Regions from separate parts of the Nocardioides zeae genome, predicted to be linked through region 4. Evidence: predicted binding sites of a transcription regulator. Region 4 holds the regulator's gene; each other region holds the start of a gene.
The links. The regulator LexA, encoded in region 4, represses DNA repair genes until DNA is damaged. The targets are predictions, from matches to a motif close to TCGAACANNTGTTCGA.
Positions count from the first base shown of each region.

Region 1 (2,199 bases), 3.8 Mb from region 4:
CAGACGTTGATCTCGTGCGGCGACTCCGCCAGTCGCCAGGCGAGGCCGGGGTGGTCGGTGAGCTCGCCGATGCCGGGGCCGACCATCCAGTCGCGGCCGATCATGCGGCGCAGGGCGGGCCACATCTCCGCGCGCTCGAAGAGCTGCACCACCCGCACCTCCGGCGCGAGCCGCTGCACCCGCTGCAGCGCGGTGTGGGCGAAGCTCATGACCCGCACCGGCGCGTCGGCGCCGTCCCAGCCGAACTCGCTCAGCAGCTGCACGAGGCGGCGCTCGACGAGGCCGCCGTACCGGGTCGGGTGCTTGGTCTCGATGAGCAGCTCGACGCGGCGCGGCGCCTCCGCGGCGACCTCCATGAGCCGGCGCAGCGTGAGCACGCCGTGCATCGACTCGTCGACGACCGGCGCCTCGTCGTCGAGCTCCGCCCAGGGCCGCTTCCAGGAGGCGATGTCCAGCTGGTGGAGGTCGGCGAGCTCCATCGTTGAGATGAGCCCCCGGCGCTGCGCGGCGACGCGGCGGAGGTCGCGGTCGTGGACGCAGACGAGGTGCCCGTCGGCGGTCAGCCGCACGTCGCACTCCAGCCCGTCGGCGCCCGCCTCGATCGCGGCGAGGAAGGCGCCGAGCGTGTGCTCGGCGTTCTCCTCGCTGTCCCCCCGGTGCGCGACGACCTGCGGCCTCATGCGGACCATCCTGCCCGTCGTGGGCGTCGAGTTGGGTTGTACGGCGCGGCGGGTGTGTCGAGGTGGGTTGTAAGGCGCGGCGGGAGCGCCGAGGTGGGTTGTAAGGCGCGGCGGGTGCGTCGAGTTGTCATGTACGCCGCGGCGGGGGCGTCGAGGTGGGTCGAACGGCGCGGCGGGGGCGTCGAGGTGGGTCGAACGGCGCGGCGGGCGCGCCGAGATGCTATATACGCCGCGGCCCAGGTTGGGGACTCGTCGCTGCGTACGTGACAACTCGACGCCGGCCTCGGATCGGTCATCCACAGATCACCACCAAAAGGTGGTTATCGAATGTCTGTTCGATTAGAGTTGGGGTCATGGATCGGGGGACCCAGCACACGGCGACCGCGTTGATCGACGCGGTCCGCGAGCGCGCCACGGCGGCTCGTGTCGCGGAAGCGGCTGCGTTCGTCGCCGTGGGCGACTGGGCGACGGCGCACACCTCCGAGGAGGTCGTGGGCGATCCGATCACGGCGTTGGGCGAGTGGCGCGAGGAGTCCTTCGTCGAGGCTCTGGCGGGGGATCAGTTCCTCGAACTGGGCGGCCCGGGAGCGCCGGTGGTGGCGGAGTTCTGCATCGGCGAGGTCGCCGCCGCCCGGGGGTGCTCGTTCGACGCCGCACGGCGACTGGTGGGGGATGCGATCGAGCTGCGCTACCGCCTCCCGCGTGTCCAGGCCCGGATCGCCGCGGGTGAGGTCGACGTCTGGCGCGGACGCCGCATCGCGCAGAGCACCCGCACCTTGACGTTCGAGGCGGCGAGCTTCGTGGACCGCCACATCGCGTACGTCGCGCACAAGGCCACCGGTCCCGAGGTCGACCGTTTGGTGGCGGAGGCCGCGGCGCGGTTCGACCCGGAGACCACCGAAGCCGAACGGGCCGAGGCTGACGGAGGACGCCACCTCACGATCGAGCTGGGCGACATCGGCTACACCGACCCGCTCACTGGGTGCCTGCGCGGGACCGTGGACGTCCACGGGACCCTCGACCTGGCCGACGCGCTCGACCTGGAGCGCACGGTCGCGCACGTGGCGCGGCAGCTGGTCGCCCTGGGGTGCGACCAAGACCTCGACGTCCGCCGCTCCATCGCCCTCGGTGAGATCGCCCGGCGCTGCGACGGTGTCACGACGCTCCAGTACGACGCGGCCAGCGGGCCTGATGGCGACGAGACCCGACCGGTCCAGCGGGCGCGGCGCGAGGTCGTGCTGTTCGTCCATCTCGACCAGGCCGCGATCGCCGGCACCCTGAACGGGTTCGGTCCCGGGATCGACGCCTGCACCGGCATGACGGGGATCGACCTGGCCCGCCTCGACACCCCCGGCGCACCCCGCGGCGCAATCACCGCCGAGCAGGTCCAGGCCTGGTGCGCCAGCCCGGACACCACCGTCACGATCAGGCCGATCATCGACCTCAACCTCGAGGACGCCGTGAACGGCTACACCCCACCGGACCGCATCGCCGACCACGTCCGCGCCCGCTGGCCCCG
Region 1 covers NZ_JAUTAN010000001.1:3,794,245-3,796,443, reverse strand. Annotated here, with positions in the region: gene QE405_RS18005 (glycerophosphodiester phosphodiesterase) at 1-680, opposite strand, end outside; gene QE405_RS18000 (HNH endonuclease signature motif containing protein) at 1,034-2,199, shown strand, end outside.
Region 1: a site for LexA is predicted at 1,004-1,019, ahead of QE405_RS18000 (HNH endonuclease signature motif containing protein). Genes of this name have one in related genera too.

Region 2 (2,199 bases), 1.6 Mb from region 4:
CGTCCATGTCGCCCAGGCTGCGTCGTGCTCGCACCGCCGCCATCGTCCCCGCGAGCCGGTGCCCCGCCGGGGTCGCGTGGTGGACGTTGTTGGTGGCCACGACCGGGAGACCGACCGCGGCGGCGACGGCGGCCAGCAGGTCGTTGGTCTCGCGGTCGGACGGGCGCCCGTGGTGGGACAGCTCCACGGTGACGTTGTCCGCACCGAACCGTTCGACCAACAGGTCGACCTCCGCCCTCGCGGCGCGAGGCCCGCCAGCGGCGAGGGCGGTGCGCACCGTGCCCTTGCGGCAACCGGTCAGCACCATCCAGTGGTCCCGCCCCCGCTCCGCGAGCTCGTCGAGGTCGTAGACCGGGCGTCCCTTCTCGTCGCCACGCAGGTGGGCGTCCGTCATGGCGGCCGCCAGACGGTGGTAGCCCTCCACCCCGCGGGCCAGCACCAGCAGGTGGGCGCCCTCCGGATCGGCCGCCCCGTTCTGCGGACCGCTCAACCCGAGGGACAGCTCCGCGCCGTACACCGTCCGCAGGGCGCCACCCTCCACCGCCGCGGCTGCCTCGGCCAGCATCGGAGCCCCGTAGAACCCGTCGTGGTCGGTCAGCGCGATCCCGTGGAGCCCGAGCCGAGCCGCCTCGACGACCAGCTCCTCCGGCGAGCTCGCCCCGTCGAGGAAGCTGTAGTGGCTGTGGCAGTGCAGCTCCGCGTAGGGCACCGCACCCACCGGCGCCTCCACCGCGACGGCCTCCGGACGGCGGCGCCGTCGACGCGAGATCGGCGCGTCGTCGGCACCGGGGCGCGCCGAGAGCCGCCGCTCCAGCTCGCTCCACGGCACCGCCGGGTTGTTCCATCCCATGCCGCCACTTTATCGAACATGTGTTCGGGTCGTAGTTTCTTGTCCACAGCCGTACGGCGTCGCTCCCGCCCCTCCTCAGAACTGTCGGTGGGCTCGGGTTGAGTGGTCGCCATGACGGGGGTCAGCTCTTCTGGGGACGCCGGTGGCTTCGGGCCACCGGTGCCGGAACCCCCTGCCGAGTTCTTGGTCGATGCGCCGGAGCCGGACTGGTTGGAGCATGCCTTCGCCACGGGTGAGTGGCCGGTCGAGGCGACGCTGGGTTGCCGGATCGTCGCGAGCGACGAGGAGCGGTACGACGCGTCTGAGTCCCCGAGGGAATCGGAGCCCGGATGGACGGTGCCGGGTGTCGACGTGGGGCACCCGTTGCTGGAGGCGATCCGGACGGCGACGGACGTGCTCGCTGCCGACGGGCGTACGGGCCTCGGCTGGTTGAGCGCACCGCAGACCGGCATCGCGCTGATCGACGCCCATCGGCTGGTTGCGCGGGCCTCCGCGCTGGTGGCCGTGCTGGTGCAGCATGTCGAGGAGATCGAGCTTCACCGGAGCAACGGCGCCTCGACCGCAGCGGTGTGGCTTGCGAACGCCACGGCGAGTACCCGGCGGGACGCCTACCGGTTCGCGCGGATCGGTGAGGCGATCACCGGCGACACGAGCCGCTACCGGGCTCACCTCGCGCCGGCGTGTGAGACCGGTGCGGTGGATACCGAGCAGGCCGACGTCATCGTCAAGGCCCTCGACGCGCTCCCCCAGGGCTTGCCGGCCGAGCTGCGGCTGCAGGCCGAGGAGGCGATGGTGGGCTTCGCGGCCGACCACGACGCCCGGGCCCTGCGAGCGCTGGGGAAGAGGATCCTCACCGTGATCGCTCCCGAGGTGGGCGAGGCCCACGAGGCGGCATTGCTGGAGCGCGAGGAGCGAGAGGCCCGTGGCACCTCGCGGCTCAGCATGGTCTCCGACGGCCTCGGTCGCGTGTGGGGCCGGTTCGTGATCCCCGAGCTCCACGGCGCGATGCTCCGCAAAGCCCTCGACGCCTACGCCGCCCCGCAGCACCTCAACACCGCCGACGACCCCGAGCGACGCTTCCAACGGGACCGGTCGACACCCGAGCGCTACGGACACGCCTTCCAACAGGTGCTCGAGATGCTCGACCAGAAGGACCTCCCCAACGCCGGCGGCACGGGCGCGACCGTCGTCGTCACGATGACCCTCGAGTCACTCCTCGGTGGGTTGGCGACAGCGTCCCTCGACACCGGCGGCCAGATCAGCGCCGCCGAAGCAAGACGCCTCGCCTGCGACGCCGGGCTCGTCCCCGCGGTCCTCGGCACGAGGAGCGAGGTCCTCGACCTCGGCCG
Region 2 covers NZ_JAUTAN010000001.1:1,577,703-1,579,901, forward strand. Annotated here, with positions in the region: gene QE405_RS07550 (error-prone DNA polymerase) at 1-850, opposite strand, end outside; gene QE405_RS07555 (HNH endonuclease signature motif containing protein) at 962-2,199, shown strand, end outside.
Region 2: a site for LexA is predicted at 863-878, ahead of QE405_RS07555 (HNH endonuclease signature motif containing protein). Genes of this name have one in related genera too.

Region 3 (2,199 bases), 1.2 Mb from region 4:
GTCGTCGACGCCGAGCGGCTCGGCCGGCTGGTCGACCTGCGGGCCGACGCCGAGCTTCTCGAGGATCTTCTTCTCGAGCTCGTCGGCCAGGTCGGGGTTGTCGCGCAGGAAGTTGCGCGCGTTCTCCTTGCCCTGGCCGAGCTGGTCGCCGTCGTAGGTGTACCACGCACCCGCCTTGCGGACGAGGCCTGCCTCGACACCGACGTCGATCAGGCCGCCCTCACGGCTGATGCCCTTGCCGTACATGATGTCGAACTCGGCCTGCTTGAACGGCGGGGCCACCTTGTTCTTCACGACCTTGACGCGGGTGCGGTTGCCGACCATGTCGGTGCCGTCCTTCAGCGTCTCGATGCGACGGACGTCGAGGCGGACCGACGAGTAGAACTTCAGCGCGCGACCACCGGTCGTGGTCTCGGGCGAGCCGAACATGACGCCGATCTTCTCGCGCAGCTGGTTGATGAAGATCGCGGTGGTGTTGGCGCCGTTGAGGGCACCGGTCATCTTGCGGAGCGCCTGGCTCATCAGGCGGGCCTGGAGACCGACGTGGCTGTCACCCATCTCGCCCTCGATCTCGGCCTTCGGCACGAGCGCCGCGACGGAGTCGATGACGATGAGGGACAGGGCACCGGAGCGCACCAGCATGTCGGCGATCTCGAGCGCCTGCTCACCCGAGTCGGGCTGGGAGACCAGCAGGGCGTCGGTGTCGACGCCGAGGTTCTTCGCGTATTCCGGGTCGAGCGCGTGCTCGGCGTCGATGAACGCCACGATGCCGCCGGCGCGCTGGGCGCTCGCGACCGCGTGGAGCGCCACCGTCGTCTTTCCGGACGACTCCGGACCGTAGATCTCCACGACGCGGCCGCGCGGGAGGCCGCCCAGACCGAGCGCGACGTCGAGCGCGATGGATCCCGTGGGGATGACCTCGAGCGGCGCGCGGGTGTCGTCGCCCAGCCGCATGATCGAGCCCTTGCCGAACTGCTTCTCGATGCTCGCGAGCGCCGTGTCGAGCGCCTTGCCGCGGTCTGCACCAGCCATGGTGTGTCCTTCCCTCCGGGCTCCGCCCGAGTCGTTCGATGGCCGGCGGCCACCACGTGAGTTCATGGGCACGACGTTAGGCCGAGCCACTGACAACCCTGAGCGCCGCGCGACGCCTGGGGAGAACTCGACCCGATCGTGTGCCTGTGGACAGCAAGCGTAGACGAACACGTGTTCGACGGACGACTCCGCCGCTCGGCGTGTCGCGACGCGCCTCAGGTCGGATCGTGCCCCTCGTCGGACCGCGCCGCTCCCGCCCGTACCGTCACCGCGGCCGCACCGAACAGCGCGAGCACCAGCACCGCGGCGCCCGCCGCCAGCCAGCCGAAGCCCCACGCCCCGACCACGACGCCCGCGAGCGCGCCGCCGACGGCGGCGGTCAGGCCCATGACCATGTCGGAGGCGCCCTGCACGTCCGTGCGCGCCTCGAGCGGCGTGCCGTCGGCGATCGCGGTCGACGCCGCCACCGTCGCGAACGACCAGCCGAGGCCGAGGAGGAACAGGCCGGTCGCGATGTGCCAGGAGTGACCCTCGGGCGACGTCCCGGCCAGGCCCAGCGCGACGAGCAGCACCGCCGCACCGATCCCCAGGGCGGGACCTCGTCCTCCGCGGTCGGCCACGAGGCCGACGAGCGGCGAGAAGGCGAACATGCCGAGCACGTGGATGCTGATGACCAGGCCGATCACGTCGAGCTCCGCGCCGCCGTGCTCCATGTGCAGCGGCGTCATCACCATCACGGCGACCATCACCGCGTGGGCGCACGCGAGGGCCACCACCGCGGCGGTCACCGCGGGCCGGGTCGCGAGCACCTCCCGCACGACCGCCCAGTCGATGCCACGGCGGCGGACCGGCGCGCTCCCCGCGGTGCCGGCCGCGAGCCGCCGCGCCGTCAGCAGCGGGTCGGGGCGGAGGCCCACCCCCACGACGAGCGCCGCCAGCAGCATCGCGACCGCGCCGATGACGAAGGGGCCGGTCAGCTCGGGCACACCGATGCGGCGGGCGATCCATCCCGAGACGCCCGTCAGGTTGGGGCCGGCGACCGCGCCGACGGTCGTCGCCCACACCACCAGCGACAGGGCCCGCCCGCGCCGCAGGGGCGCGGCCAGGTCGACCGCGGCGTACCGCGACCCGCTGTTCGCCGCCGTCATCGCGCCCAGGAGCGCCGAG
Region 3 covers NZ_JAUTAN010000001.1:1,204,749-1,206,947, reverse strand. Annotated here, with positions in the region: gene recA (recombinase RecA) at 1-1,032, opposite strand, end outside; gene QE405_RS05755 (MFS transporter) at 1,248-2,199, opposite strand, start outside.
Region 3: a site for LexA is predicted at 1,196-1,211, ahead of recA (recombinase RecA). Genes of this name have one in related genera too.

Region 4 (2,199 bases):
CGTGGGCGTCGCGGACCTGCCGCGACGCGGTGCGGCGTCAGCCGGCCGCGGGCACCTCGAGCTGGTCGCCGGCCATCAGCGCCCCGGAGCTCAGGTGGTTGATCGAGCGGATCTCGTCGATGACGTCCTGCACCGACTCGCCCGAACCGGCACGCGCCGCGGCGATGTCCCACAGCGTGTCGCCCGACTGGACGCGGATGGTCTCCGTCTGCCCGGCGGTCGACTCGTCGCTCGCGGCGGACACCGAGCCGAGGACGACGCCCAGGGCGAGCATGGCGACGAGACCGAGCACCAGCACCACCAGACGGCCGCGTCGCGTGAGGCGCAGCGAGCCCTGCGCCCGGGGAGCCGGGCGCGCCGGACGGACCGCGCGAACAGGACGGGCGGACCGGGTTGCCGGCAGCTGCGGGGCGAATGCGGTCGAGCTCATGGTGACCTCCTGGGGAAGTGTCGGGTCGTGACGAGCGATGTCTATCGACGGCCACCGACAGTTCTGGTCGGCGTCACCGCCGGACCCACCGTCGATCACACGTTCGATCGAACACCTGAGCGACACTAGAGCAGGTGTTCGATCGGATCAAGGGTGCGGTCGAACATTTCTTCGACGGCGTACCGACGGCGACACGGGACACGCCGGTCGAACAGATGTTTGAATCCGCACGGGTCCGACGACTAGCGTGCGGTCCGCGACGGTGTCCCGCCTGCAGCACGGCGCGGGGGCACCGAGCAGTCGACCGAGCGGCGAAGCGTCCGAGGGCGCGGAAAGAAGGACGGACATGGCGGCGACCAAGGACCCGGGCGACGACGCAGGGGTGACGGACGTGTCGGCGGTGCCGCAGCCCGGTGCGGGGCAGGCGCGCCTGACGCCGCGCCAGGCGCGCGTGCTCGCCGTCATCACGACCGCGCTCGACGAGCGGGGCTACCCGCCGAGCATGCGCGAGATCGGCGAGCAGGTCGGCCTCACCAGCTCGTCCTCGGTCGCCCACCAGCTCAAGGCGCTGGAGGAGAAGGGTTACCTCCGTCGCGACCCCAACCGCCCCCGGGCGATCCAGGTGGTCGGGCACGGCCTCGAGGTCGAGCGCGCGGCGCTCTCCAGCGCGGACGAGTCCGTCATCGACGAGACCGACATCGGCGAGGCGCGCCCCGCCGCGACGTACGTGCCGGTCGTCGGACGGATCGCGGCCGGCGGCCCGATCCTCGCGGAGCAGCGGGTCGAGGAGGTCTTCCCCCTCCCGCAGCAGCTCGTCGGGGACGGCACGCTCTACATGCTGGAGGTGTCCGGCGACTCGATGATCGACGCGGCGATCTGCGACGGCGACTACGTGGTGGTCCGCCAGCAGCCGACGGCCGAGAACGGCGAGATCGTCGCCGCGATGATCGACGGCGAGGCGACCGTGAAGACGTTCCAGCGCCGCAACGGGCAGGTCTGGCTCCTCCCCCACAACGAGGCGTACGACCCGATCGACGGCACCCACGCCACCATCCTCGGCAAGGTGACGGCGGTCCTCCGCCGCCTCTGATCCCGACTGCTCCGGGCCCGGTCGTCCCGGGCCCGGGGACGGCCGTAGGATCACGTCGAGGCCGTCCCCGAGGAGACCGCAATGCCGAGCGACACCCCGCGCTTCCCGGTGCTGGAGGCTGCCGACGGCTACCGGATCCGCGACGTGGACGCCCACGTCACCGCGCTGGTCGAGGAGATGCGTCGCGGCCGACGCACCGGCTTCCACCCCGGCCCCTTCGACCCCCGTCCGTTCCCGGCGGTGCACGACGCCCAGGTGTACGACGCGGGCGTCGTCGACGCCTGGATGGACCAGTGCTCCGCGGAGCTCGAGGCCCGGCGCCAGCACCCGTCCAACGGGGGCGGGTGGCAGGCCGGGGAGCCCTACGCGGGCGACCTCGACGACCCGCCGGAGCTCCGTGACACCGGCGTCCGGGACGACAGTACGCCCGACCACTTCGTCAGCAGCGTCCCGACCTGGGCCCGGGTCGTGGCCCTCGTGGTGATCGTCGCGCTCCTCGGCGCCTACGTGCTCTCCTTCTTCTGATCCGCGCGGGCCGCACGGATCAGGACGGCCCGCTCTCCGTCCCCACCCGTACAGCGCGGACCCGTCATCCCCAGGGCGACGGACCTGTGCCCGTCCGACGCCCCGGCGGGGTTGGATGGCCCCATGTCGCCCTTCCGCCTCCTCGTCGTCGTGG
Region 4 covers NZ_JAUTAN010000001.1:12,251-14,449, reverse strand. Annotated here, with positions in the region: gene QE405_RS00050 (LysM peptidoglycan-binding domain-containing protein) at 38-430, opposite strand; gene lexA (transcriptional repressor LexA) at 777-1,520, shown strand; gene QE405_RS00040 (hypothetical protein) at 1,602-2,045, shown strand; gene QE405_RS00035 (fibronectin type III domain-containing protein) at 2,169-2,199, shown strand, end outside.